Saccharothrix violaceirubra: one gene and its partner. The main gene of each other region encodes a partner of the protein of the gene in region 2 in a complex. Links are inferred from orthologs where the notes say so. Each region holds a gene or a part of one and is shown on either strand. Other genes may lie near its edges.

Region 1 (14,307 bases), 5.5 Mb from region 2 along the record:
TTCGCGTCCACCGGCGGCCTGCACGCGGCCGGGCTGTTCACCGCCGACGGTCGGGCGCTGGTGGTGCGCGAGGACGTCGGCCGACACAACGCCGTGGACAAGGTGCTCGGCTGGGCGTTGCTCGACGGGCGCGTGCCGGTGGCCGGCGGCGTGCTCATGGTGTCCGGGCGGGCCTCGTTCGAACTGGTGCAGAAGGCCGCGATGGCGGGCGTCCCGGTGCTGGCGGCGGTGTCCGCGCCGTCGTCCCTGGCCGTGGAACTGGCCGCGGAGCAGGGGATCACGCTCATCGGGTTCCTGCGCGGCGATTCGTTCAACGTGTACACGGGCGCGCACCGGGTGGTCGGGTGAGACCGCTCGACGGGCTGGTGGTCGTCAGCCTCGAACAGGCCGTGGCCGTGCCCTACGCCACCCGCCTGCTCGCCGACCTCGGCGCCCGCGTGATCAAGGTCGAACGGCCCGACGGCGGCGACTTCGCCCGGCACTTCGACACCGCGTGCGGGTCGACGTCGTCGTACTTCGCGTGGACCAACGTGGGCAAGGAGTCGATCGCGCTGGACCTCAAGCGGCCCGCCGGCCGCGAGGTGCCGGCCCGACTGGTCGAACGGGCCGACGTGGTGCTGTGCAACCTCTCGCCGGGCGCGGCCCGTCGACTCGGTGTGGACGCGGAGACGCTGCGCGCGGCCCGCCCGGACCTGGTGGTCGGCGAACTGTCCGGCTACGGCGAGGGCGGCCCGTACTCGACGCGCAAGGCGTACGACGCGCTCGTGCAGTCCGAGACCGGCCTGGTGGCCCTGACCGGGCAGGGACCGGTGACCGCGCGGGCGGGCATCTCGGTCGCGGACATCTCCGCGGGCGTCCAACTGCACGCCGCCGTGCTGGCCGCGCTGCTGCACCGGCAGCGCACGGGCGAGGGCTGCGTGCTGCGGCTGACCCTGTTCGAGGCGTTGGCCGAGTGGATGCACCAGCCCGCCCTGTACGCCCAAGGCACCGGGACGGCGCCGCCCCGGACCGGCGCGCACCACCCGACCATCGCGCCTTACGGCCCGTACGAGTGCGGCGACGGTCCCGTGCACCTCGCCGTGCAGAACGACGGCCAGTGGCGTCGGCTGTGCGAGGTGGCGGGCCGGCCCGCGCTGGCCGACGACCCGAGATTCGCCACCATCGGGCTACGCGTCGAGCACCGGGCCGCGCTCGACGCGGAACTCGACTTCTCGGCGTGGCGGTCGTCCGACCTGCTCGACGCGCTCGACACCGCCGACGTCCCGGCCGCGTTGACCCGCGACGTCGGCCGGCTCACCGAACACCCGCAGCTCACCGCGCGTGACCGTGTCACATCCGTGTCCGTCCCCGACGGCTCGGTCACCCTTCTGCGCCCGCCGGTCGACTCCACCGCGTGGGACTGGTCGCCGGCGCCCGTGCCGGACCTCGGCGAGCACACCGACCGGGTGTTGGAATGGCTGGGCTACGACCACGCGCGACGCCGGGCGCTCCAGGGGTGAAACACGAGCCGTCGTCCCGACGATTGCGGGGAGGGGACCGCACGGGAGGGCCGATGATCAGCAGGCGCACGGTGCTCACCACGGTGGGCGCGGGCGGTCTCACGGCGGCGGCGGTGCTGGCCGCCGGGCCGATGCCCGCCCTCGACGCCCTGTGGTCCGTGCTCGGCGTCGCCGGTCCCGTCCCGACCCCGAAACGCGCCGTGGTCAAGGTGGACCGCGTGTACTCGCGCTACCGGGGTCGCGAGGTCGACCTCCAGACGATCGTGCCGCCGGGCGTGTCCGCGCGTGGCCTGCCGATGTCGATCCTGCTGCACGGCCTGCACGGCAGCGCCCGCCTCGCGGCCGTGGCGAACCTGCCGGAGGCCCTGGTCACCGCGACGACCCGGGGCATCGTGCCGCCGTTCGGGTTCGTGTCGGTCGACGGCGGCGACAACTACTGGCACGAGAACGTGCCCGGCGACGACCCGATGGCCATGCTGCTCGAAGAGGTGCCGGTGTGGCTGGCCGAACGCGGGTTCGGCCCGGTGTTCGCGTGCACCGGCGTGTCCATGGGCGGATTCGGCGCCCTGCTCTACGGGCGGCGCGAGCGGGAACGCCGCGAGAGCCTCGGCGCGATCGCGGCCGTGTCGCCCGGGTTGATCACGACCTGGGAGGAGATGGCCAAGCGCAAGGCGTTCGCCGACCGCGAGCAGTGGGTCTCGCTGGACCCGTTGCGCAACCTGGACAAGGTCGGCGACGCGCCCACCGGGATCTGGATCGGCGACCGGGACAAGTTCATCGAGGGCACGCGCCGGTTCATCGAGGCCGTCAAGCCGGTCGTCGGGTCGATCACGCCCGGCCGGCACGACGACGCGTTCTACCGGACGATCACCGACGACGTGGTCCGGTTCCTGGGCAAACGGGTCCCGAAGCGGTCATAGCGGGTCGAGGTTGCCGGTCCGCACCAGGTGGGCCAGGAACTCGGCGGCGTTGCGCGCGGCCAACGGCTGGTGCCCGTCGGTCTTGCCCATGCCGTAGTCCGAGATGCCTTTGATGCCGATCCAGTCGACCTTGTGCTTCGAGCACGCCGCCTGCACGCCCGCCAGCTCCATGTCGCCGCACACCGCGTCCGGTTCCAGGTCGAGCAGGCCGGCGCGGAACTCCGCCGAGTCCACCAGCACGCCCAACGACAGCGTCAGCCCGAAGTCCGGCCGGGGACCGGACCAGTCCCGGGCCGCGTCACGGCACCGGTCGAGCAGGCGTTGCGGCGCCACCGCCAGCTCGCCGCGCACGATCGTGCGACCCGGCGCCTCCTTGCGCCAGTTCATCGACCGCACCCGGCTGCTGACCACCAGGTCGCCGGGCTCCTGGGCGTGCTCGCGCAGGCCGTAGCCGACGCCGACGATCAGCACGTAATCCGGCGCCAACCAGCGGATCAGCGCGTCGGTGGTCAACGTCGCCGCGCCCTGCGTGTCGATGCCCTGCTCGGTCCAGCCGAGCACCACCCGGGTACGGCCGACCACGCCGAGGTCCAGCGCCGTGTGGTGCTCGGAGCGCAAGCGGGTCACCTCCCCGGTCGCCACGGCGGTCAGCACGGCGGCGCGTTCGATGTCGTTGGCCACCAGGACCAGCGCGGTCGAGTACGGCCGGGCCACGTCGTCCACGAACCCCTCCCTCTCCTCGTCGTCCTCACGCTGTCGGGTCCGGACCACCCGCACCACGCGCGCCGCGATCACCAGGCCGAGCAGGGCCATGGCCAACCCGAGCGCCTTCGACTGGCCGGTCGACGGCGCCACACCGGGAATCCCCAGCACCACGAAATGGCGCAGCAGCCAGAAGACCGCGTCGCCGTACCCGACCGGACCACCCGTGCACGCGGTCGCGCACGCCTCCCGTTCGGCAGCGGCCACCATGCCGGCGATCATGGGCAGCAACGAACACGCGGCGGCCAGGAGCACGAGGATCCCGTTCGGGCCCGGATCGGCGGCGGGCCTGGGCACCGGTCGGCCGACGTCGTGCACCACCAGCACTTCGCGCCCGGACACCCGGCGGACCGTCGCGGACCGGCGCACGGCCTCCAGCGCGGCGGTCGTGGTGACCGCGTCGGGACGGCACAGCAGCAGCCGGTCGGGCACGGTCTCGTAGCGGTCGCCGAGGTGGTCGACCAGCGCGGTCGCGTCACGCAGCAGGGCGCCCACCGTGTCCGGGTCGGCGTGGCACAGCGCGATCGACCAGTGGTCGACGCGCAGCCCGTCGTCCATGCGCCGGCGGCGGTGGACCGGGCGCGGGCTCACCATGCGGACCAGGTCGGCGCCTTCACGGATCGCCATCAGCACCATGACGCCGGTGGCCCACAGCATGGTCACGACCACCAGCAGCAGGACAAGGACGTCAGGGGCACGGACAAGCGCGAGCGCCACCGCCGTCAGCCCGATCGCCAGCGGGGCGGTGAACCAGGAGACCAACGGCCACAACACGTTCACCACGTGCAGGCACGCGGTGACGACGTCGCGCCGGGTCCGCGCCGATCGCGGCGGACACACCATCAGCACCCGGTCCGGCGAGTGCCACAGCAGTCGGGCTTCCCGGTCGGCCACCAGCAGCTGCAACGTCAGCGGGCCGCGTCCCTCCAGGCCGCGCGGGCGCAACGCACGCCGGACGGCAGGCCCGTGTTCGGCCGACCGCACCGACCGCGTGGTGCGCCGTAACTCGGCCAACGAGGGCACGGTCAGCGTGGCGTCAGCGGAGTCCGGTCGTTGCGCACCCACTTGAGGACGGCGGGCCACGAGCCGTAGCCCGAGCCCACGTTCAGATGACCGCCACCGACGACCACGTCCACCTCGATCCGCACCGCCTCGGCCAGTGCCTTGCCCTGGGCGAGTGTGCAGTACGGGTCGCCCTCGCCGAGGACCAACCGCGTGGAAACGCCCGCTTGGCGCAACGCGGTCGGATCGAGCCGGGGGTGCAGGAACCCGGCGATGAGCGGCTCGCCGGCGAAGTCGGGCGCGGGCGGCGCGACCAGCAGCACGCGGTCCACCCGCAGCACCGGATCGACGCCGGACGCGGCGTGGTGCAGCCACAGCAGCCCGGCCAACGAATGTGCCACAACCACTCGTTCGAGTGACGTGGGCGCGGCGGCGAGGTGCCCGCGCAGCTCGTCGAGCCAGCGTTGCCGGTCGGGTGCGTCCGGCTCGCTGAACTCCGGCAGGTCGACCAGACCGCCGTGCCTGGCCAGCTCGCCGGCCAACCAGTTCTGCCAGTGCGTCGGACCGGACCCGTTCAGGCCGTGCAGCACGAGCACGTACGGCAGCGACAACCCGTCCACCTCCCCGGACACGCCACCGGCCGCCCCGCGGGTGCGGGACGGCCGGTGCGCGTGCGAAACCTCAGGCCGACTTCTCCCGGCGCTCCCGCCTCGAGGGCTGGCGCGCGACGATCGTCGGGTTCACGTTCTCCTTGACGGTCTGCTCGGTGATCACGACCTTGGCGACGTCCGTGCGGCTCGGGATGTCGTACATCACCGGCAGCAGGACCTCTTCCATGATCGCCCGCAGGCCGCGGGCACCGGTGCCGCGCAGGATCGCCTGGTCGGCGACGGCCTCCATGGCGGTCCGGGTGAACTCCAGCTCGACCCCGTCCATCTCGAACAGCTTCTGGTACTGCTTGACCAGGGCGTTCTTGGGCTCGGTCAGGATGCGGACGAGCGATTCCTTGTCCAGGTTCGTGACACTGGCCACCATGGGCAGACGACCGATGAACTCGGGGATCAGCCCGAACTTGATCAGGTCCTCGGGCATCGACTCGGCGAAGTAGTCCGCCGACTCGACCTCGGCGCGGGTGCGGACCTCGGCGCCGAAGCCGAGCCCGCGCTTGCCGATCCGGTCCTGGATGATCTTCTCCAGGCCGGCGAACGCGCCCGCCACGATGAACAGCACGTTCGTCGTGTCGATCTGGATGAACTCCTGGTGCGGGTGCTTGCGCCCACCCTGCGGCGGCACCGACGCGGTGGTGCCCTCCAGGATCTTCAGCAGCGCCTGCTGGACGCCCTCACCCGACACGTCCCGGGTGATCGACGGATTTTCACTCTTCCGGGCGATCTTGTCGACCTCGTCGATGTAGATGATCCCGGTCTCGGCCCGCTTGACGTCGTAGTCGGCGGCCTGGATGAGCTTGAGCAGTATGTTCTCGACGTCCTCGCCCACGTAGCCCGCCTCGGTCAGCGCCGTGGCGTCCGCGATCGCGAACGGCACGTTCAGCATCTTGGCGAGGGTCTGGGCCAGGTAGGTCTTGCCGCAGCCGGTCGGGCCGAGCATGAGGATGTTCGACTTGGCGAGTTCCACGCCGTCGTCGCGCCCCTCGCGCCCGCGGTCGCCCGCCTGGATGCGCTTGTAGTGGTTGTAGACCGCCACCGAGAGTGTCCGCTTGGCCTCGTTCTGGCCGATCACGTACTGGTCGAGGAACTCGTGGATCTCCGCGGGCTTGGGCAGCTCGTCGAGCTTGACGTCGCCCGCCTCCGCGAGTTCTTCCTCGATGATCTCGTTGCAGAGGTCGATGCACTCATCGCAGATGTAGACACCGGGGCCGGCGATGAGTTTTTTCACCTGCTTCTGGCTCTTCCCGCAGAAAGAGCACTTCAGCAGGTCGCCGCCGTCACCGATACGCGCCATGACCGCTGACCTCTGTTCCCCTCCGGCGCACGTCCTGGTGACATGTGCCTGACTGCTGACGTGGCGGGCGCCCGTGGAGTGCGACCCCGCCGGTGTTCCCCTCGACGGTACCTGGCCCACAGCCCTGTGTGGGAGGACCAGCGTGCCCCCGACACGTCGTGCCCCGCCTGAACCCCAGGTGGGCACGGCGTGTCGGGCGACACGCCGAGGTCACTTCGCCGACAGCTTCCTGTACGGCAGGACGCTGTCGACGATGCCGTAGTCCTTCGCCTCTTCGGCGGTGAGGATCTTGTCGCGCTCGATGTCGGCCCGGACCTGCTCCGGCGAGCGGGACGTGTGCCGGGCGAGCGTGGTCTCCAGCAGGCGCCGCACCCGCTGGATCTCGTCCGACTGGATCTGCAGGTCGGAGACCTGGCCGTACACGCCCTCGGTCGCCGGCTGGTGGATGAGCACCCGCGCGTTGGGCAGCGCGTGCCGCTTGCCGGGCGTGCCCGCCGCGAGCAGCACGGCCGCGGCCGAGGCGGCCTGGCCCAGGCAGTACGTCTGGATGTCGGGCCGCACGAACTGCATCGTGTCGTAGATGGCCATCAGCGAGGTGAACGAGCCACCCGGCGAGTTGATGTACATCAGGATGTCGCGGTCCGGGTCCTCGGACTCCAGCACGAGCAGCTGGGCCATGACGTCGTTCGCCGAGGCGTCGTCGACCTGCACCCCGAGGAAGATGATCCGTTCCTCGAAGAGCTTGTTGTACGGGTTGGTCTCCTTGATGCCCAGGCTCGTGCGCTCGATGAACGACGGGAGCACGTACCGGGACTGCGGCGCGTGGAACTGGCTCACTTGGCTTCTCCTGGTGGTGTGCTCGCCCGGTCAGTTGGTCGACACTTGACTGGCCCGCGTGACGACTTTGTCCACGAATCCGTATTCCAGCGCCTCCTGGGCGGTGAACCAGCGGTCGCGGTCCGAGTCGGCGACGATGCGCTCGACCGGCTGACCGGTGTGCTGGGCGATCAGCTCGGCCATCTCCTGCTTGGTCCGGGCGAGCATGTCGGCCTGGATCGCGATGTCGGCCGCGGTGCCGCCGACGCCCGCCGAGGGCTGGTGCATCAGGATGCGGGCGTGCGGGAGGGCGTGCCGCTTGCCGGGCGTGCCGGCGGAGAGCAGGAACTGACCCATCGAGGCCGCGAGACCCATGGCGTAGGTCGCCACGTCCGGCTCGATGAGCTGCATCGTGTCGAAGATCGCCATGCCCGCGGTCACCGAGCCGCCGGGGGAGTTGATGTAGAGCGTGATGTCCTTCTCGGGGTCTTCGGCCGCGAGGAGGAGCAGCTGGGCGGTGATCTGGTTGGCGATGCCCTCTTCGACCTGGGAGCCGAGCACGATGATCCGCTCGCGGAGCAGACGCTCGTAGACCGAGTCGTTGAGGTTCATCCCCGAACCCGAACGCATCTCGGGCGTCGGGAAGAAGTGCTGCGTCACGTCTGCCTGCCTTCTTACTTTGCCGAAAAGAGTCTCGTGTCGACGACCTTAACGAAGGCGGGCGGCGTCGCCTTCCCGACACCGCCCGCGTTCGCTCAGGGCTTCACTCTTCCGTCGCCGATTCCTCAGTGGACGACGCCTCGCCGAAAAGCTCGTCGAGGTCGAGCCGGGTGCCTGACTCGTCGGTGACGGTCGCCTGTCGGACAACGGTCGCCAGCGCCTTGCCGCGGCGCAAGTCGGCGAAGATCGCGCCGAGCTGGCCGGACTGCTGGGCGCGCTTGACGTACTCGTCCGGGCCGATGCCGAAGCGCTGGGCCTGGTAGATGATCTGGTTGGTCAGCTCCGCGTCGGAGACGGTGACCTTCTCGACGTCCGCGATCTGGTCGAGGACGAGCTGCGTCTTCACGGTCTGCTCGGCCGTGGTGCGCGTCTCGGCGTCGAACTCCTCGCGGGTCTTGCCCTGCTCCTCGAGCCACGCGGCGAAGCGCGTCTCGTCGTGGTCGAACGCGTGCACGGCGTCGTGCAGCCGGGCGTCGACCTCGAGCTGGACGACGGCGTCGGGCAGCGGCACCTCGATGCGCTCGAGCAGCGCCTCCAACACCTTGTCCCGGGCCTCGACGCCCTGCTGCATCTTCTTCACCTGGCCCAGGCGCGTGCGCAGGTCGGCCTCCAGCTCGGCGAGCGTGTCGAACTCACTGGCGAGCTGGGCGAACTCGTCGTCGAGCTCGGGGAGCTGCCGCTCCTTGACCGAGGTGAGCACGACGCTGACCTCGGCCTCGCGGCCGTCGTGCTCACCGGCGACGAGCGTGGTGGTGAAGGTCTTGGTCTCGCCCGTGGACGCGCCGATCAGGGCGTCGTCGATGCCCTCGACGAGCTGGCCGGAGCCGATCTCGTAGGACAGGCCGGCGGTCTTGGCGTCCTCGACCTCCTCGCCGTCCACCGTGGCGGACAGGTCGACGACGACGAAATCACCCTCTTGGGCGGCGCGCTGGACACCGGTCAGCGTGCCGAAGCGGGCGCGCAGTTCGTCGAGCTGGGTCGCCACGTCCTCGTCGGTCACCGGCTGGTCGGCCACGCCGACGGACAGCTCGTCGAACGCGGGCACGGTGATCTCGGGGCGGACGTCGACCTCGGCGGTGAACGCGAGCGCGTCGCCGTCGTCGATGCGGGTCACCTCGAACTCGGGGCGGCCCAGGGTGCGCAGCTCGCCGGAGTTCACCGCCTCCAGGTACTTCGCCGGCACGGCCTCCTGCACGACCTCGTCCAGGACGGGCGCGCGGCCGATGCGGCTCTCCAGCACGCGGGCCGGGGCCTTGCCGGGGCGGAAGCCGGGGATGCGGACCTGCTTGGCCAGCTTGCGGTACGCGCGGTCGAAGTCCGACTTGAGCTCGTCGAACGGCACCTCGACGTTGATCCGGACCCGCGTCGGGCTCAGGTGCTCGACGGTGCTCTTCAACGTGGTCTCCTCGTAACGGGCAGGACGTGCGGAACACCCCGGAGGACGCCTGGCACGTGCCTGGGCGGGCGTCCGGGATTCCGGACGAGTCTAGGCGGTCGGCACCCGGGTCGGGTCCGGCACCCCGGGGCCGGCGGGCGGGGCGCCGACCGACCGGGTGGCCGTCGCACGGCCGATCGCCGTCCGTGACGGGCGGTCGGGATTCGTCGCGGCGGAATCCCCGAACGGTCGCGCGGGGTGCGAACCGAAACATTCCGATGCATTTCCGTGAGGGTTCCCCCGCGAAAATTCCCCGTTCGGGTGACGCCGATCGTCGGGTACCGAACCGACCGGCGCAGCAGTCGACCCCTGCCCGTGGGAGGTTGGGATGTCCACACGTCACGTCGGGCGCGGAGTCGTTGGGCACGAAATCGTCGCGCGTCAACGGTGTCGCACCGATTCGGCGGCATTTACACGACCGTTCGGGCCAACATCGGGAGTCGCCGTTGGGCCTTTCGAGTGACACCACGGTGATGTGACAGTGCGCGATCGTCAGTCACTCACCGGAGTCGCGAAGTGAGTCGGTAACACGTCCGCCGTAGCAGCGACTTACGTTGCGCGACCAACATCCACCACGGATTAGACAGTAAGAGTGAAACGCGGCCGTTCGGAGCAGCGGTCGACCGAAAACTTTCACGTGCCGAGAAGACTCCAACCGCCGTAGTCCATTAGTGTGTGTTTCAGGTAGCGTGACGCCCGAACCCGCATCGTCGATCCGGGAAATAGTCGAAAAGTCGCCAGGCGCTCTGGGGGAAGTGCAGCGGACGCCGTGGCGACGAAGACCGAGGAACGAGCGAGACGATGTCATCGAGCTTCTTTCACCGCCGACCAGACAAGGTGCCGATGACCCGATGAGTGCCATTCCGCCGCCGCCGGACACCCACCGCCCGACGACCGCGCACGGCGACCGCCGGACGCGTCCTCCTTGGCGGACACCACCCAACGAGACCGCACGACGATGTTGACCACCGGACCAAGCGCCTTCACGTCGGCCGGGTAGTCGACGAGGCCGTCCGGGAACGGCCACTCGTGGATCACTTTCACGCACCGTTGGGGATTTCCATGGAGACACGACAGCTTTTGGCGTTCACCACCGTGGTTCAAACCGGTAGTTTCACCAAGGCCGCCGCCACACTGAATTGTTCGCAACCCACCATCACCACCCGGATCAAGGCGCTCGAGGAAACTCTGGGCGTACCGTTGTTCCGCCGACTGCCGCGCGGCATCCAGATGACCTCGGCCGGTGTCGAACTCCTCCCGTTCGCCCGGAACATCATCACCCTGACGGACAAGGCCAGGAAAGCGATCACGATGAACGGCGAGCCACACGGCAAGCTGGTCATCGGCAGCGCGCAAAGCCTGACCGACTACCGTCTGCTACCGCTGATCGAATACATGTGCTGGCGCTACCCGAGCGTCCAGATCTCGCTGCACTCGTGGAACACCAGGACCAACCTGACGTCGGTGCGCGACGGCCGGCTCGACTGCACGTTCTTCATCGGCTCCGTCGAACCCCACGAGGGTCTGGAGACGACCGTGCTGTGCCCGGAGCCGCTGGTCATGGTGGCCGGGCCGACGCACGCGCTGACCAGGCGTTCGGTGATCACCGAGGACGAGCTGCGCGGCAGCACCCTGATCCGCGCGGAGAACGGCGCGAGCTACTACGAGCAGTTCGAGCAGGCGTTGGGGCTGGGCGAGACGGAGACCAGGGCACCGGTGCTGGCGCTGGACTCGATCGACGCGGCGAAGCGCGCGGTGGCGTCGGGGCTCGGGATCTCGCTGGTGCCGGAGGTGACCGTGGCGGCGGAGCTGGCGGACGGCAGGCTGTGCCGGCTGCCGTGGGTGCCGCCGTTCCGGGTGTACACGCAGTTCGCGTGGCGTCAGGACAACGCCACGAACCCGTCCGTGACGGCACTCGTGTCGGCCGCGGCGCAGGTGGTGAGCGAACAGGTCGCGACGCCGGTGTGAGAGAGGACCAGGTGGCCCCGCCGAAGGGGCCACCCGAAGACCGTCGGGGCGACAGGATTTGAACCTGCGACCCCCCGCTCCCAAAGCGGGTGCGCTACCAAGCTGCGCCACGCCCCGGTCTCCACCACCCTACCGCGACCCGCTAAGCTGTTCCCGTGCCCACCCCAAGGGCGGCACACGCGGGTGTAGCTCAATGGTAGAGCCCCAGCCTTCCAAGCTGGTCATGCGGGTTCGATTCCCGTCACCCGCTCTCTCGCTTCCCTTGCAGGTCAACGGGGATGCAACCCCTCTGGGGACCACATCCCCGCTTCCCTGCCGGAACCCGTCGTGCGATTAACGTGCGATCAGGACTTCTTACGCTTTCGCACGGCTTTGACGCGCTTGCTCAACCGATCGGCGATCTCCCGATCCGCTCGCTCGTGGCGTGTTGGTAGATCAGCGCGGCCCGCATGCTCCCGTGCCCCATGCGATGCATCAGCTCCCGCGTACTCGCACCGGCCGCAGCGGCGAGGGGCAGGTTCAGGCGGTCGTAGCATCTGATCTTGATGTTCGGTGGGGAAGGATTCCCTGTCGTGCGCAGGATGTTGACCTTGGCCGAGCGGGAGGAGATCTGGCCGAGCGGGAGGAGATCTCTCGTGGTCCGGCCGAGTCGTTGGAGTACAAGGAGATCGCCGTTCTGATCGGGCATGGTCCCTCGGTCGTCTCGCGGGAGGTGGCCCGGCACGGCGGACGTGAGGGGTACCGGGCGGCGGTGGCCGAACGGGCGGCGGCGGAGTCGCGGGCCCGGCCGAAGGTCCTGGCGGTCGACCGGGACCCCGTGGTACGTGCGCGGATACTCGGGTTGTTGCGGATCGGCTGGTCACCGGCCTCGATCGCGGGCCGGTCGGCACGTGATCACGGTCGAGGGCAGGCTGGTCGGGTGAGCCACGAGGCCATCTACCGGTGGGTCTACGCCCAGCCGGTCGCGACGCTGCGCCGGGAGTTGGCGCGCTGCGGACCGGGCGCACCCGCAGGAGCGGGCCGCGTCCGGCACCGGCACCGCGCATCCGCGAGCCCCGCCACCTCGACCGACGCCCCGCCGAGGCGGACGGCAGGGCGGTGCCCGGTCATCGGGAGGGCGACATCGTCGTGGGCAAGGGCGGCAGGAGCGCCGTGGCCACCCTGGTCGAGCGGACCGGCCGGTTCCTCGTCCTGGTCCCGCCGACCGGGCGCGACTCCTCGACGGTGACCCAGGCGATCATCTCCGCGGTCGGCCCGCTGCCGGCCTCGATCAAACGCTCCCTGACCTGGGACTGCGGCTCGGAGATGGCCCTGCACAAGGATGTCGCCGCCACCGGGCCGCCGGTGTTCTTCGCCCACCCGCACTCCCCGTGGGAACGCGGCAGCAACGAGAACCTCAACCGGATCGTCCGCGAGTACCTGCCCAAGGGCGTCGGGATCACCAGCGACCCGCACTACCCGGCCGCCATCGCCGCCGAGATCAACGACCGACCCCGTAAGATCCACGACTGGCGCAAACCCGGCGAGGTATTCACCGAACTCCTCGAACCGGATGCTTCCACCGCCTGAACTCGCCGTTGCGGGTAAGACGCTTCGTCGCGTTACCGGCTCTCATCCAGGCCATGTTGTGCGCCCAAGTCCCACGGTCGTCCATCTGGGTGAGATCATCGATGGCGACCTGGAAGCAGTAACGGAAGCAGCTCAGCTGACGACATGATCACAAAGATTCATCTCTGAGCTATAATCGCTTCCAAAGGACGCACTGCGATGACACGATTCTCCAGCGCATATAGGCTCCTCGGTACTGAGTTCTCCGTTGCCGACGGGGACTTCAGCAACCTTGAGATTCGTCGCAGTGAAAACGATGACAACTTCCACTTCTTTTTCGACACTAGAGCGAACCGCCTGATTACCGACTTCGTTCTTGATGATCGACCGCGAGTAGCGACCCTGTGCCAGGTAACGCTCATCAAGAAAGATGGCACGTACTCACCTCGGCTGCGATTCTGGAAGAAGGATAAGTCAAGTCCCCAGAGGAGGGCGCTCGAATACACGGTAACCGAGGACGAAGTTACAAAGATAATCAAGGCGACGGTTGATACCAGCGACGGCCACCAAAACGTGTGGAAGTTGATCCACTTCCTGCAAAGCTTCACCGAGGTGGACATCCCTGACGATAACTTCCGAGCAGTAACGGAGGACAGCACGCAGCTTGCCGGACTGCTCGAATCGAGCGACAGGCAGACGGTGCTTGAAGCAGTCCGTATCGCACTGGGCGGAGGTCTGACCGAAGAGGACTTACTAATCGTCAGCAACCGCAAGGCCCAACTTGCTGTATTCAAGAGACTGTTGAACGACCCTGACTTTTTTGAAGCCGAGCGCGTACGGCGGGAGAAGAGAGGGCCGGAAGCAGTCTGGCAAGACTTCTTCGAGGAAAACACCTGGATATTTGGGTACGGCCTTAAGCTCGTAGCTTGCGAACCGCTCGACCCGGAGAAACTTGAGCGAATTACCACAGGTGCGAACATCTTCACGGGTGCGGGCAAGCGTGCGGATGCAGTCATGCGCTCGAAGGGGTACGTCAGCAGTCTGCTGTTCTGCGAGATTAAAACGCATCTAAAGCCGCTGCTGGAAAAGATTCCCTATCGACAGCCAGACGTATACCAAGTGTCGACAGAGGTCAGTGGTGGAGTATCGCAAGTCCAGAAGACTGCCAGCAAGGCCCTGATGGGCATCTCACAGGTGTTGCACGATTTGTACGAAGACGACGGCACACCGACAGGAATCCAGTTCTCAGCGATCCGGCCCCGACAAGCTCTGGTAATCGGCAGCCTTGACGAGTTCAAGACTGGCGGCGGCGTGAACCCGGAGAAACTGTCGTCGTTTGACCTATTTAGGCACTCTGTTCAGGACGTTGAGATTATCACCTTTGACGAGCTTTACGAACGGGCCAGCTTCATCGTCCACGACACGTAGGACAGGTCATCAGCTGTTACAAAGAGAAAGACCCCGCCCGGACGATACCGAGCGGGGCGATACTGGCCGATCTGATGATCAGTCGTGGTTGAGGGGTTGCCCCCAGCGGTTGCGGATAAGGCGCTTCGTCGCGTTACCAGCTCTCATCCAGGCCATGTGATGCGCCCGGTTCACAAAGGTACGACTTGGGCGGACAGGTTCACCGCAGCCACAAGCACAGATATTTTCAGGTTCATTTTCGGCCAGC
Region 2 (14,438 bases):
CGTCGTGGACACCGGCGCACTCCAGCACCGCGCGGACCGCGCCACCGGCGATGACACCGGTACCGGCCGAAGCCGGACGCAGCAGCACGACACCGGCCGCCTTCTCGCCCTGGACCGGGTGAGGGATCGTGCCCGCGATGCGGGGGACGCGGAAGAAGTTCTTCTTCGCCTCCTCCACACCCTTGGCGATCGCCGCCGGCACTTCCTTGGCCTTGCCGTAGCCGACACCGACCATGCCGTCGCCGTCGCCGACGACGACCAGCGCGGTGAAGCTGAAGCGACGACCACCCTTGACGACCTTGGAGACGCGGTTGATCGCAACCACGCGCTCCAGGTGCGGGGTCTTCTCCTGGGCCGCGCCGCCGCGGCCGCCGTCACGACGGTCGCGACGCTCTCCGCGCTCGCCCCCGCCGCCTTCGCGACGCGTGCGTCCTGGCATCAGGCGTCCCTCTCAATTCCAGTGATGATCATTTGTCAGAACTCCAGCCCGGCCTCGCGGGCCGCGTCCGCCAGAGCCGCGATCCGACCGTGGTAGGCGTTGCCGCCGCGGTCGAACACGACCTTGCTGATCCCGGCGTCCTTGGCACGGGCGGCGGCGAGCTGACCGACCTTGGCGGCCTTCGCCTTCTTGTCGCCGTCCACCGCACGGACGTCCGCCTCGACCGAGGAGGCGGCGGCCAGGGTGTGGCCCGCCAGGTCGTCGATGATCTGCACGGTGATGTGCTTCGACGACCGGTGCACGACCAGACGCGGGCGTGCCGGCGTACCGCTGACCTTCTTGCGGAGCCGGAAGTGACGGCGGGTCTTGGCGATGCGTCGGGTGGTCGAGATGTCCGTGCCCACCGGCTTGCGCTTCGTTGCGGTCTCGCTCATGTCACTTACCCGTCTTTCCGACCTTGCGGCGGATCTTCTCGCCCGCGTAACGCACGCCCTTGCCCTTGTACGGGTCGGGCTTGCGCAGCTTGCGGATGTTCGCGGCGATCTCGCCGACGAGCTGCTTGTCGATGCCGGAGACCGAGAACCGGGTCGGGGTCTCCACCGCGAAGGTGATGCCCTCCGGGGCCTCGACCTTCACCGGGTGGCTGTAACCCAGCGCGAATTCCAGGTCGGAACCCTTCAGCGCGACGCGGTAGCCGACGCCGTGGATTTCCATCTTCTTCTCGTAGCCCTGGGTCACGCCGACGACCATGTTCTGCACCAGGGTGCGCGACAGGCCGTGCAGCGAGCGGCTGCGACGCTCGTCGTTCGGGCGCTTGACCTCGAGCGTGCCGTCCTCGGCCCGCTCCAGGAAGATCGGCTCGGCGATGGTCAGCTCCAAGGTGCCCTTCGGACCCTTGATGCTCACCTCCTGGCCCTCGATCTTGACGTCGACCCCGGAGGGGACGGTGATCGGCAGCTTTCCGATGCGCGACATGCTGTTGTCCCCCTTCCGTTACCAGACGTAGGCGAGGACTTCGCCGCCCACGCCCTGCTTGTTCGCCTGACGGTCGGTCAGCAGACCGCCGGAGGTCGAGATGATCGCGACGCCAAGACCGCCGAGAACCTTCGGCAGGTTGGTCGACTTCGCGTAAACGCGCAGACCGGGCTTGGACACCCGGCGCAGACCCGCGATGCTGCGCTCACGGTTCGGGCCGTACTTCAGCTCGATCACGAGCTGCTTGGCGACGTCGCCGTCCTCGTCGCGGTAGCTCGCGATGTAGCCCTCGCGCTTGAGGATCTCGGCGATGTTCGCCTTCAGCTTCGAGTGCGGCATCACGACCTTGTCGTGGTACGCCGAATTCGCGTTGCGCAGACGGGTGAGCATGTCTGCGATCGGGTCGGTCATCGTCATGGTGACCTGGTCAACCTTTCTCGCTGCGGTTCGCCGGCCAGGGTCCGAGTCCGGAGCGGACTGGTCGTGGCGGGGCCTACAGCGAAGTGGATTTCGAAAAAACCTGCCGCCGAGCCGGACTTACCAGCTGGACTTGCTCACGCCGGGCAGCTCGCCCCGGTGGGCCATCTCGCGGAGGCAGATCCGGCACAGGCCGAACTTGCGGAACACCGAGTGCGGTCGGCCGCAGCGCTGGCACCGGGTGTAGCCCCGCACCTTGAACTTCGGCTTGGCCGCGGCCTTGTTGATCAGAGCCTTCTTGGCCATCTCAGTTCTCCCGGAAGGGGAAGCCCAGGTGCTTGAGCAGCGCCCGGCCCTCCTCGTCGTTGGTGGCGGTGGTGACGACCGTGATGTCCATGCCGCGCGGGCGGTCGATGGCGTCCGGGTCGATCTCGTGGAACATCGACTGCTCGTTCAGACCGAACGTGTAGTTGCCGTTGCCGTCGAACTGCTTGCCCGACAGGCCGCGGAAGTCGCGGATACGGGGCAGTGCGATGTTCAGCAGCCGGTCCAGGAACTCCCACATGCGGTCGCCGCGCAGCGTCACGCGCGCACCGATCGGCATGCCCTCGCGGAGCTTGAACTGCGCGATGGACTTGCGGGCCTTGCGGACCTCGGGACGCTGGCCGGTGATGATCGAGAGGTCCCGGACGGCGCCTTCGATCAGCTTGCCGTCACGGGCGGCGTCGCCGACGCCCATGTTGACGACGACCTTCACGACGCCGGGGATCTGCATCACGTTCGCGTACTCGAACTGCTTGCGCAGCTCGGCCACGATCTCCTCGCGGTAGCGGGTCTTGAGCCGCGGGGTGGTCTTCTCTGCGGTGGTCATCAGATGTCCTTCCCGTTACGACGGGAAATGCGGACCCGCTTGCCCTCGTCGTTCGTCCGGTAGCCCACGCGGGACGGCTTGCCGTCGGAGTCGACCACCATCACGTTCGACACGTGGATGGGCGCTTCCTGGGTCACGATGCCGCCCGACTGTGCGCCGCGCTGGGTCTGCGTGATCCGGGTGTGCTTCTTGATCCGGTTGACGCCCTCGACCAGGACCCGGTTCTGCGTCGGGTAGGCCTGGATGACCTTGCCCCGGGCGCCCTTGTCCTTGCCGGCGATGACGACGACCGTGTCGCCCTTCTTCACCTTCATGGTCAGAGCACCTCCGGCGCCAACGAGATGATCTTCATGAACTTCTTGTCGCGCAGCTCGCGGCCGACCGGGCCGAAGATGCGGGTGCCACGCGGCTCGTTGTCGTTCTTGATGAGCACGGCGGCGTTCTCGTCGAACCGGATGTAAGAGCCGTCGGGACGGCGCTTCTCCTTGACGGTGCGGACGACGACCGCCTTGACGACGTCACCCTTCTTCACACCGGCGCCGGGGATGGCCTGCTTCACCGTGGCGACGATGATGTCCCCGATGCCCGCGTAGCGGCGGCCGGAGCCGCCGAGAACACGGATGCAAAGGATTTCCTTCGCACCGGTGTTGTCGGCGACGCGGAGCCGCGACTCCTGCTGGATCACTTACCTACTCCTGACCATTCCTGGCCCGCCGGATTTCCGACCCGACGGGCTCGGTCTGTCTACTGTGCCCGAATCCCCGGAGGGACTTACTTGGCCTTCTCGAGGATCTCGACGAGCCGCCAGCGCTTGGTGGCGGACAGCGGCCGGGTCTCCATCAGCAGCACGCGGTCGCCGATGCCGGCGGCGTTCTGCTCGTCGTGCGCCTTCACCTTGGTGGTGGAGCGCATGACCTTGGAGTACCGGCGGTGCTTCTTGCGGTCCTCGACCGCGACCACGATCGTCTTGTCCATCTTGTCGGACACGACGAGGCCCTCGCGGACCTTGCGCTCGCCGCGGACCTCGGTCGTCGTCACTTCGTTGTTCTCGCTCATGCCGCACCCTCACCAGTGGAACCGTCCGGGGAAGCGGAGAGACCCAGCTCCCGTTCCCGCATCACGGTGTAGATCCGGGCGATCTCGTGCCGGACCGTGCGCAGGCGACGGTTGTTGTCGAGCTGACCGGTGGCCATCTGGAAGCGGAGGTTGAAGAGCTCCTCCTTCGCTTCCCGCAGACGCAGCACCAGCTCCTCTTCGGTCAGCTCGCGCAGCTCGGAAGCGGCGGTACCCGCTGCCATCAGAAATCACCACCCTCACGCGTAACGATGCGGCACTTCATCGGGAGCTTGTGGATCGCGCGACGAAGCGCCTCGCGGGCCACAGCCTCGTTCGGGAAGCTCATCTCGAAGAGCACCCGACCCGGCTTGACGTTGGCCACCCACCACTCCGGCGAACCCTTACCGGAACCCATGCGGGTCTCGGCGGGCTTCTTGGTGAGCGGGCGGTCCGGGAAGATGTTGATCCAGACCTTGCCACCACGGCGGATGTGCCGCGTGATGGCGATACGGGCGGACTCGATCTGCCGGTTGGTCACGTAGGCCGGCTCCAGCGCCTGGATGCCGAACTCGCCGAACGTGACACGCGTACCGCCCTTGGCAGCACCGGACCGACCGGGGTGGTGCTGCTTGCGGTGCTTGAGCCTGCGCGGGATCAGCAAGACTCAGCCCTCCGTCTTCTCTGCTGCCGGAGCGTCCGCCTGCGCGTCGGCGGCGGCGCGGCCGGCCTCGGTGCTGGTGGCGGTGGTGCCGCTGGCGCCCGAACGACGCGCCCGGTTCGGGCGGTCGCCGCGGTCACGACGCGGCGCGCGGTCGGCGGCCGGGGCCGCGTCACGCTCGCGCTTGGCGCTGAGGCCACCGACGATGTCGCCCTTGTAGATCCACACCTTCACGCCGATGCGGCCGAAGGTGGTGCGGGCCTCGAAGAAGCCGTAGTCGATGTCCGCGCGCAGCGTGTGCAGCGGGACCCGACCGTCGCGGTAGTGCTCGGAGCGGGACATCTCGGCGCCGCCGAGACGGCCGCCGCACTGCACGCGGATGCCCTTGACCTGCGGCGAGCGCATGGCCGACTGGATCGCCTTGCGCATCGCGCGGCGGAACGCCACGCGGTTGGACAGCTGCTCGGCGACGCCCTGCGCCACGAGCTGCGCGTCCGACTCCGGGCTCTTCACCTCGAGGATGTTGAGCTGGACCTGCTTCTTGGTGAGCTTCTCCAGCTCGCCGCGGATGCGGTCCGCCTCGGCGCCGCGGCGACCGATGACGATGCCCGGCCGGGCGGTGTGGATGTCGACGCGGACCCGGTCACGGGTGCGCTCGATCTCCACCTTGGAGATGCCGGCACGCTCCATGCCGCGCGAGAGCAGCTTGCGGATCTTGACGTCCTCGGCCACGTACTCGGCGTACTGCTTGTCGGCGTACCAGCGGGACTTCCAGTCGGTGGTGATCCCCAGCCGGAAGCCGTGCGGGTTGATCTTCTGACCCACTACCGAGCACTCCCCTTCGCGCTGGTCTTCTTGGGACGGCTCTCCACCTCGACGGTGATGTGGCTCGTCCGCTTGCGGATCCGGTAGGCGCGGCCCTGGGCGCGCGGGCGGAACCGCTTGAGGGTCGGACCCTCGTCCACGTAGACCTTCGACACCCACAGGGTGTCGGGGTCCAGGGACAGGTTGTTCTCGGCGTTGGCCACGGCGCTCGCGAGCACCTTGCGGACCGGCTCGCTTGCCGCCTGCGGAGCGAACTGGAGCACGGCCAGGGCCTCGCTGGCGCTACGACCCCTGATGAGCTCGACGACGCGGCGCACCTTCATCGGCGTGTCGCGGACGTAGCGAGCCCGAGCCACGGCGCGCGGGAACTCCTGCGCGGTGGCGTCGTTACGGGCGTTCATCGCTGCTTCCCCTTGCTCTTCCTCTAGTTCGTCGCCTAGCGGCGGCGCGACTTCCGGTCGTCCTTGATGTGGCCCTTGAAGGTGCGCGTCGGCGCGAACTCGCCGAGCTTGTGCCCGACCATCGACTCCGTCACGAACACCGGCACGTGCTTGCGGCCGTCGTGCACCGCGATCGTGTGGCCCAACATGTCGGGGATGATCGTCGACCGGCGGGACCAGGTCTTGATGACGGTCTTCTTGCCCGACTCGTTGAGGACGTCCACCTTCTTGAGCAGGTGGTCGTCCACGAAGGGGCCCTTCTTAAGGCTGCGTGGCATCCTTCACTCCCTCCCTGCTCAGCGCTTCTTGCCGGTGCGACGACGCCGGACGATGAGCCTGTCGCTTGCCTTGCGGCGGCGGGTACGGCCTTCGGGCTTACCGGCCGGGTTCACCGGGTGGCGACCACCGGAGGTCTTGCCCTCACCACCACCGTGCGGGTGGTCGACCGGGTTCATGGCGACACCACGCACCGTGGGCTTCTTGCCCTTCCAGCGCATGCGGCCGGCCTTGCCCCAGTTGATGTTCTGGTGCTCCGCGTTGCCGACCTCGCCGACCGTGGCGCGGCAGCGCACGTCCACGTTGCGGACCTCGCCCGAAGGCATCCGCAGCTGGGCGTACGGGCCGTCCTTGGCGACGAGCTGGACGCTCGCACCGGCCGACCGGGCGATCTTGGCGCCGCCACCGGGGCGCAGCTCGATCGCGTGCACGACCGTGCCGACCGGGATGTTGCGCAGCGGCAGGTTGTTGCCCGGCTTGATGTCGGCCTTGGGGCCGTTCTCCACGACGTCGCCCTGCTGGAGCTTCGCCGGGGCGATGATGTAGCGCTTCTCGCCGTCGACGTAGTGCAGCAGCGCGATGCGCGCGGTCCGGTTGGGGTCGTACTCGATGTGCGCGACCTTGGCCGGGATGCCGTCCTTGTCGGTGCGGCGGAAGTCGATCAGACGGTAGGCCCGCTTGTGGCCGCCGCCCTTGTGCCGCGTCGTGATCTTGCCCGACGCGTTGCGGCCACCGCGGCCGTGCAGCGGACGGATCAGCGACTTCTCCGGCGTCGACCGAGTGATCTCGGCGAAGTCGGAGACGCTCGCACCGCGACGACCCGGGGTCGTCGGCTTGTACTTGCGAATGCCCATCTCTACGCAGTCCTCGTCGTCATCAGGCGGCCGGGCCGCCGAAGATCTCGATCGGCTTGCTCTCGGCGGACAGCGTCACGATGGCGCGCTTGGTGTCCTTGCGCTTGCCGTAGCCCGTCTTGGTCCGCTTGCGCTTGCCCTGACGGTTGATCGTGTTGACGCTGACGACCTTGACGCCGAAGACCTTCTCCACGGCAATCTTGATCTGGGTCTTGTTCGAGCCGGGAGCCACCACGAAGGTGTACTTGTTCTCCTCGAGCAGCCCGTAGGACTTCTCGGAGATGACCGGCGCGAGCAGGATGTCCCGGTGGTCGGGGATCACTTGTCGTCCTCCACTTCGGACGAACCGGCGACCGCCTCGGCCGAGCCCTTGCCCTGCTGGGCCTTGCTCGCGAGGAACACGTCCAGAGCGTCCTTCGTGAACACCACGTCGTCGTTGACGAGCACGTCGTAGGTGTTCAGCTGACCCGGCGTGATCAGGTGCACGTGCGGGAGGTTGCGCAGGCTGACCCACGACGCCTCTTCGCTCTCCAGCAGCACGACCAGCACCCGGCGAGCCTCGGTGACCGAGTCCAGGATCTTGCGGGCGGTCTTCGTCGACGGGGTGGCGTCACCCGCGAGAAACTCGCTCACGACGTGGACCTGGCCGGCACGCGCCCGGTCGGAGAGGGCGCCACGCAGGGCGGCGGCCTTCATCTTCTTGGGGGTGCGCTGGCTGTAGTCGCGCGGCACGGGGCCGTGCACGACGCCACCGCCGGCGAACTGCGGCGCACGGGTCGAGCCCTGGCGGGCGCGGCCGGTGCCCTTCTGGCGGTACGGCTTCTTACCGCCACCGGACACCTCGCCGCGGGTCTTCACCTTGTGCGTGCCCTGGCGCGCGGCGGCCTGCTGGGCCACGACGACCTGGTGCAGCAGCGCGATGTTCGCCTTGGCGTCGAAGATGGCGGAGGGCAGCTCGACGGAACCGTCGCTCTTGCCGTCCGGGGTGCGGATCTCGACCGACGTCATGATCAGGCACCACCCTTCGCAGCGGTCTTGATGAACACGGTGCCGCCCTTGGGACCGGGCACCGCGCCCTTGATGAGCAGCAGGCCGGACTCGACGTCGACCTTGTGCACCTTGAGGTTCTGGGTGGTCACGCGCGCGTGGCCCATGCGGCCCGCCATGCGCAGACCCTTGAACACGCGGCCGGGCGTGGCGCAGCCGCCGATGGAACCCGGCGAGCGGTGCTTGCGCTGGGTGCCGTGGCTCGAGCCGAGACCGGCGAAGCCGTGGCGCTTCATGACACCCGCGGTGCCCTTGCCCTTGGAGGTGCCGACGATGTCGACAACCGCGCCGGCCTCGAACACCTCTGCGGTGATCTCCTGGCCGACCTGGTACTCGGAGGCGTCCGTGGTGCGCAGCTCCGCCAGGTGTCGACGGGGCGTGACGCCCGCCTTGGCGAAGTGGCCCGCGACGGGCTTGTTGACCTTGCGCGGGTCGATCGCGCCGAAGGCCAACTGGACTGCCGAGTAGCCGTCGTTCTCCTGGGTCCGAATCTGGGTGACCACGTTCGGCTCGGCCTTGACGACGGTCACCGGGACGATCCGGTTGTTCTCGTCGAAGACCTGCGTCATGCCGAGCTTGGTGCCCAGGAGGCCCTTGACCTGCCTGTCAGACATGGTTCTCGTTACTCTCCGCCCCAAATGGGATCAACACTGCCGCGTCCACGCTTACTGGATGTTGACGTCGACGCTCGCCGGCAGGTCGATGCGCATGAGCGCGTCCACCGTCTTCGGCGTCGGGTCGAGGATGTCGATCAGGCGCTTGTGCGTGCGCATCTCGAAGTGCTCGCGCGAGTCCTTGTACTTGTGCGGCGAGCGGATGACGCAGTACACGTTCTTCTCAGTGGGCAGCGGCACAGGCCCGACGACCCGAGCGCCGGTGCGCGTCACGGTCTCGACGATCTTGCGCGCGGACGCGTCGATCGCCTCGTGGTCGTAGGCCTTGAGCCGGATGCGGATCTTCTGTCCCGCCATGATGGCTTGCCGTTCCTCTGCTTCTAGTACCGCTGCGGCGCGGGCACCTTTCACGAGGTCACGGGACCTCCGGCGCGCTCCGCCCCCTATTCAGGACTGACACCTGCGCGGTGTCACGGTGCCCGGTCCACGCGGTCGGGCGTGTCGCGCCCTCTGCTCAGACCGGTCCCACTGATGAAACCTGTGGGATTGTCGTACTGATAACCCCGCTCGTGACGGGGCGGCCGTATTCGATGAATCCGGCCGCCCCGACGAGCAACCCGTCAATGGTCGCACACGACGTGCGCGGGGCCAAATCGGGGGTGGAGTTCTAGCGCCGGGTCACTTGATGATCTTGGTGACCGAGCCGGCGCCGACGGTGCGGCCACCCTCGCGGATGGCGAACCGCAGGCCCTCGTCCATGGCGATCGGCTGGATCAGCTTCACGGCCATGGTCGTGGTGTCGCCCGGCATGACCATCTCGGTGCCCTCGGGGAGGGTCACGACGCCGGTCACGTCGGTCGTCCGGAAGTAGAACTGCGGACGGTAGTTGTTGAAGAACGGCGTGTGGCGGCCACCCTCGTCCTTCGACAGGATGTAGACCTGCGCGTCGAACTCGGTGTGCGGGGTCGTGGTGCCCGGCTTCACGATCACCATGCCGCGCTCCACCTCCTCGCGCTTCACGCCGCGCAGCAGCAGGGCGGCGTTGTCGCCGGCCTGGCCCTCGTCGAGGAACTTCTTGAACATCTCGATCGAGGTGACCGTGGTCTTCTTCGAGGTCTCCTTGATGCCGACGATCTCGACCTCTTCGTTGACCTTGACGATGCCGCGCTCGATACGACCGGTCACGACGGTGCCACGACCGGTGATCGTGAAGACGTCCTCGACCGGCATCAGGAACGGGCGGTCGACCTCGCGCTCCGGCTCCGGGATGTTCTCGTCCACGGCGTCCATGAGGCCGATGAGCTTCTCGCCCCACTCGGCGTCGCCCTCGAGCGCCTTCAGCGCCGAGACGCGCACGACCGGCAGGTCGTCGCCCGGGAACTCGTACTCGGAGAGCAGCTCGCGGACCTCGAGCTCGACGAGCTCCAGGATCTCCTCGTCGTCCACCATGTCGGCCTTGTTCAGGGCCACCACGATGTAGGGGACGCCGACCTGGCGGGCCAGGAGGACGTGCTCCTTGGTCTGCGGCATCGGGCCGTCGGTCGCCGCGACCACCAGGATGGCGCCGTCCATCTGCGCCGCACCGGTGATCATGTTCTTGATGTAGTCGGCGTGACCGGGGCAGTCGACATGCGCGTAGTGGCGCTTGTCGGTCTGGTACTCGATGTGCGCGATCGAGATCGTGATGCCGCGCTGCTTCTCCTCCGGCGCCTTGTCGATCTGGTCGAACGGCGTGAAGGGGTTGAGGTCCGGGTACTTGTCGTGCAGGACCTTGGAGATCGCCGCGGTCAGCGTCGTCTTGCCGTGGTCGATGTGACCGATGGTGCCGATGTTGACGTGCGGCTTCGTCCGCTCGAACTTCGCCTTCGCCACTGGATTGTCCTCCTGGACTTCTATTGCTGTGCCCGGCGGGTGGATTGCCTTGCCCGCCGGGCGTCACGTCAGGGTTTTGCGGACCCCAGGGACTCACAACCCGGGGAGCCCGCGTGGTGCTGCGGTGCTCCGGTCCGGGTTACTCGCCCGTCGCCTTCGCGATGATCTCCTTGGCCACGTTCGTGGGAACTTCGGCGTAGGAGTCGAACGTCATCGAGTAGTTGGCGCGACCCTGGGTCTTCGACCGCAGGTCGCCCACGTACCCGAACATCTCCGACAGCGGGACCAGCGCCTTGACGACACGGGTACCGCTGCGCTCCTCCATGGCCTGGATCTGGCCACGGCGGGAGTTCAAGTCGCCGATCACGTCGCCCATGTACTCCTCGGGCGTGGTGACCTCGACCGCCATGAGCGGCTCCAGCAGAGCCGGGTCGGCCTTGCGGGCGGCTTCCTTGAGCGCCATCGAACCGGCGATCTTGAAGGCCATTTCCGACGAGTCGACCTCGTGGTAGGCGCCGTCGAGCAGCGTCACCTTGATGCCGACGAGCGGGTAGCCCGCGAGCACGCCGTACTGCATGGCGTCCTGCGCACCGGCGTCGACCGACGGGATGTACTCGCGCGGGACGCGACCGCCGGTGACGGCGTTGACGAACTCGTAGAGCGCGCCGTCTTCCTGCTTCTCCAGCGGCTCCAGGTCGATGAGGACCTTCGCGAACTGGCCGGAGCCACCGGTCTGCTTCTTGTGGGTGTAGGAGTACTTCTCCACCTTGCGGCGGATGGTCTCCCGGTACGCCACCTGCGGCTTGCCGATGTTGGCCTCGACCTTGAACTCGCGGCGCATGCGGTCCACCAGGATGTCCAGGTGGAGCTCGCCCATGCCGGCGATGATGGTCTGGCCGGTCTCCTGGTCGAGCTTGACCCGGAAGGTCGGGTCCTCCTCGGCCAGCTTCTGGATCGCGGTGCCCAGCTTCTCCTGGTCGGCCTTCGTCTTGGGCTCGATCGCCACCTCGATGACCGGCTCGGGGAAGGTCATCGACTCCAGCACGATGGGGTGCTGCGGGTCCGACAGGGTCTCACCGGTCGTGGTGTCCTTCAGACCGATCACGGCGTAGATGTGGCCCGCGATGGCCTCGTCGACCGGGTTCTCCTTGTTGGAGTGCATCTGGAAGATCTTCCCGATGCGCTCCTTGCGGTCCTTCGTGGAGTTGATGACCTGCGTCGAGGTCGCGACCCGGCCGGAGTAGACCCGGATGTAGGTCAGCTTGCCGAAGAACGGGTGCACGGCGATCTTGAACGCCAGCGCGGAGAACGGCTCGTCGGTGGACGGCTTGCGGAAGGCCGGCGTCTCGCCGTCCTGCAGCGTGCCCTCGACCGGCGGGAGGTCCAGCGGTGCCGGCAGGTAGTCGATGACCGCGTCGAGCATGGGCTGCACGCCCTTGTTCTTGAACGCGGAACCGCACAGCACCGGGTACGCGGAGCCCTCGGCCACGATCTTGCGGATGCCCGCCTTGATCTGGGCGACGGTGATCTCCTCGCCCGCGAGGTAGGACTCCATCAGCTCGTCGTCGGTCTCGGCCACGGCCTCGACCAGCGCCTCGCGGTACTCCTGCGCCTTGTCCAGGAGGTCCGCGGGGATCTCCTCGATGGCGTAGTCCTCGCCCTTCTGGACCTCGCCACGCCAGGTCAGCGCACGCATCTCGACCAGGTCGACGACGCCGATGAAGTCGCTCTCCGACCCGATCGGGATCTGGATCGGCAGCGGCTTCGCGCCCAGGCGGTCGGAGATCGTCTTCACCGTGAAGTAGAAGTCCGCGCCGAGCTTGTCCATCTTGTTGACGAAGCAGATGCGCGGGACGTCGTACTTGGTGGCCTGGCGCCAGACCTGCTCGGACTGGGGCTCGACGCCCTCCTTGCCGTCGAAGACGGCAACGGCACCGTCGAGCACGCGCAGGTTGCGCTCGACCTCGACGGTGAAGTCGACGTGGCCGGGCGTGTCGATGATGTTGATCTGGTGGTTCTTCCAGAAGCAGGTCGTCGCGGCCGACGTGATCGTGATGCCGCGCTCCTGCTCCTGCTCCATCCAGTCCATCACGGCCGCGCCGTCGTGGACCTCGCCGATCTTGTAGCTGATCCCGGTGTAGAACAGGATCCGCTCGGTCGTCGTGGTCTTGCCCGCGTCGATGTGGGCCATGATCCCGATGTTGCGGACCTTGGCCAGGTCGGTGAGCACGTCCTGTGCCACGGGTGTCTTCCCCTGTCTTGAGCTCTGGTGGCAGGCTCACTAGGGCTGGGAGGGCCGGGCGGTCCGCTCGGGGCGGACCACCCGGCACCACGTCACCAGCGGTAGTGGGCGAAGGCCTTGTTCGACTCGGCCATCTTGTGCGTGTCCTCGCGGCGCTTGACGCTCGCGCCCAGGCCGTTGCTCGCGTCGAGCAGCTCGTTCATCAGGCGCTCGATCATGGTCTTCTCACGGCGCTGCCGGGAGAAGGTGATCAGCCAGCGCAGGGCGAGCGTGGTCGAGCGACCGGGCTTCACCTCGACGGGCACCTGGTAGGTCGCACCACCGACGCGGCGGCTCTTGACCTCGAGGGCGGGCTTCACGTTGTCGAGCGCACGCTTGAGCGTGACGACCGGGTCGGTGCCGGTCTTCTCGCGGGCGCCCTCAAGGGCGCCGTACACGATCCGCTCGGCCACGGAGCGCTTGCCGTCGACCAGCACCTTGTTGATGAGCTGGGTCACCAGCGGAGAGCTGTAGACCGGGTCGGAGATCAGCGGCCGCTTCGGGGCCGGTCCCTTGCGGGGCATCAGCTCTTCTCCTTCTTCGCGCCGTAGCGGCTGCGAGCCTGCTTGCGGTTCTTCACGCCCTGCGTGTCGAGCGAACCGCGAATGATCTTGTACCGGACACCGGGGAGGTCCTTCACACGACCGCCGCGCACGAGCACCATCGAGTGCTCCTGGAGGTTGTGGCCCTCACCCGGGATGTACGCGGTGACCTCGATGCCGCTCGTCAGCTTCACGCGGGCGACCTTGCGGAGCGCCGAGTTCGGCTTCTTGGGCGTGGTCGTGTAGACGCGGGTGCACACGCCGCGCCGCTGCGGGCTGCCCTTGAGGGCCGCGGTCTTCTGCTTCGCGACCTTGTCCTGCCGGCCCTTGCGGACCAACTGCTGGATCGTTGGCATTCGCCGACTGCTTCTTCCTGTGGAGTACCCGCCGGTCGACCGACCTTCGGGCACTGTTTACCTGGTCCCTCTCTGCACCCGAGGTCGGGCGTGTCGCCCGCTCTCCCAGGTCCGCAGGCGACGACCCAGGACGCCCCTGCGAGTGGAGGTCACCGCGGCCGGCTGTCCAGCACAACTGGCGCGTAGGCACGCGGAGCGGCCCGACATGGGTCGGGCACGAGTACCAAAGATACCCCTCCCCGATCCCAAGGGTCAAAACGGATGCGGGGTGCCCTGGCAGGGCGTTCGCAAGATCGGACGAGCCGGCGCGGAGGCCGCGCACGACACCGTTCCGCGGCGCCGGATTCGCCCAGATCCACGCGACCGGGTGTCACCCGGTCCGGTTCCCGTCACCGCCGGGGGAATGACGCAGGCCACTGCGCGAATCCGGCCGTTCGCCGTACAGGTGCGGAAAACCTCGTTACGTTCCAGGCCATTCCCCTGAGTGAGCACGGAGGTACCGACCGTTGATGTCCGACTGGGACGACACCGACGCCCTGGCCGCACGCAACGCGCGGCTCCGCGACACCGTCGACGGCCTCATGCGCGACCTCCGCGAACGCACCGACGGGCTGCGCGAGGCGCAGGAGGAGATCGCGGGCATGGCGGGCGAGGCGTCGTCGGCCGACGGCACCGTGACGGCGCGGGTCGACTCCACCGGGCTGCTCGACCGGCTCGACCTGTCGTCGCGCGCGTTCGAGCGGACGACGCCCGAACAGCTCGCGCGGGTGATCACGCAGGTGGTCCGCGAGGCGGCGGGTGGCGTGCGGGAACGCGTGAGCGCCCGGATGACGCCGCTCACCTCCGACGAGACCATGGTCGACCTGCCCGACCTCGTACCCGGCGCACCGTCCCTGCGGGACATGTTCCGGGTCG

The links.
Region 1: the proteins of rpsG (region 2) and tig are in contact, whole or in part, in a crystal structure (PDB 3GTY), measured with the Thermotoga maritima proteins. The link is inferred for Saccharothrix violaceirubra from one-to-one orthologs. Residues at the interface, in WP_004081843.1 of Thermotoga maritima: Lys34, Lys52, Lys55, Glu59, Arg62, Gln63, Glu66, Asn67, Lys69, Val71, Arg95, Ala109, Lys110, Lys111, Gly112, Arg113, Pro114, Glu117, Glu121, Ile124, Ala125, Tyr127, Asn128, Asn129, Thr130, Gly131, Lys135, Asp139, Arg142, Met143; in WP_004081061.1 of Thermotoga maritima: Glu122, Val124, Val129, Leu130, Tyr133, Glu188, Gly259, Ile262, Tyr263, Glu266, Ser270, Glu273, Gln274, Glu277, Arg308, Gln311, Ile312, Ser315, Tyr316, Glu325, Arg329, Arg336, Leu363, Phe366, Trp367, Arg373, Leu377, Arg381, Leu384, Glu387.

The regions. Positions count from the first base shown.
Region 1 is NZ_JACHJS010000001.1:5,714,465-5,728,771, forward strand. Bases 6,902-9,722 are described here. They hold tig (trigger factor), read right to left. Parts: upstream 9,078-9,722; coding sequence 7,725-9,077; downstream 6,902-7,724. Other genes in these bases: F4559_RS26275 (ATP-dependent Clp protease proteolytic subunit), read right to left, coding at 6,902-6,982; F4559_RS26280 (ATP-dependent Clp protease proteolytic subunit), read right to left, coding at 7,013-7,621. In the rest of the region: formate dehydrogenase accessory sulfurtransferase FdhD, read left to right, coding at 1-348; F4559_RS26250 (CaiB/BaiF CoA transferase family protein), read left to right, coding at 345-1,499; F4559_RS26255 (alpha/beta hydrolase), read left to right, coding at 1,553-2,419; F4559_RS36565 (5'-methylthioadenosine/S-adenosylhomocysteine nucleosidase family protein), read right to left, coding at 2,414-4,246; F4559_RS26265 (RBBP9/YdeN family alpha/beta hydrolase), read right to left, coding at 4,207-4,815; ATP-dependent Clp protease ATP-binding subunit ClpX, read right to left, coding at 4,865-6,145; more of F4559_RS26275, read right to left, coding at 6,356-6,901; F4559_RS26290 (hypothetical protein), read right to left, coding at 9,921-10,154; F4559_RS26295 (LysR family transcriptional regulator), read left to right, coding at 10,179-11,084; F4559_RS35530 (hypothetical protein), read right to left, coding at 11,470-11,772; F4559_RS26320 (Shedu immune nuclease family protein), read left to right, coding at 12,852-14,060. UniProt on the Bacillus subtilis protein: Involved in protein export. Acts as a chaperone by maintaining the newly synthesized protein in an open conformation. Functions as a peptidyl-prolyl cis-trans isomerase.
Region 2 is NZ_JACHJS010000001.1:224,337-238,774, reverse strand. What follows is about bases 11,415-14,366. They hold rpsG (30S ribosomal protein S7), read right to left. Parts: upstream 13,150-14,366; coding sequence 12,679-13,149; downstream 11,415-12,678. Other genes in these bases: F4559_RS01190 (YbaB/EbfC family nucleoid-associated protein), read left to right, coding at 14,033-14,366; rpsL (30S ribosomal protein S12), read right to left, coding at 13,149-13,523; fusA (elongation factor G), read right to left, coding at 11,415-12,586. In the rest of the region: rpsE (30S ribosomal protein S5), read right to left, coding at 1-439; rplR (50S ribosomal protein L18), read right to left, coding at 475-873; rplF (50S ribosomal protein L6), read right to left, coding at 875-1,414; rpsH (30S ribosomal protein S8), read right to left, coding at 1,433-1,831; F4559_RS01285 (type Z 30S ribosomal protein S14), read right to left, coding at 1,952-2,137; rplE (50S ribosomal protein L5), read right to left, coding at 2,139-2,702; rplX (50S ribosomal protein L24), read right to left, coding at 2,702-3,016; rplN (50S ribosomal protein L14), read right to left, coding at 3,019-3,387; rpsQ (30S ribosomal protein S17), read right to left, coding at 3,474-3,758; rpmC (50S ribosomal protein L29), read right to left, coding at 3,755-4,000; rplP (50S ribosomal protein L16), read right to left, coding at 4,000-4,419; rpsC (30S ribosomal protein S3), read right to left, coding at 4,423-5,241; rplV (50S ribosomal protein L22), read right to left, coding at 5,241-5,642; rpsS (30S ribosomal protein S19), read right to left, coding at 5,678-5,959; rplB (50S ribosomal protein L2), read right to left, coding at 5,978-6,811; rplW (50S ribosomal protein L23), read right to left, coding at 6,834-7,133; and 6 more genes.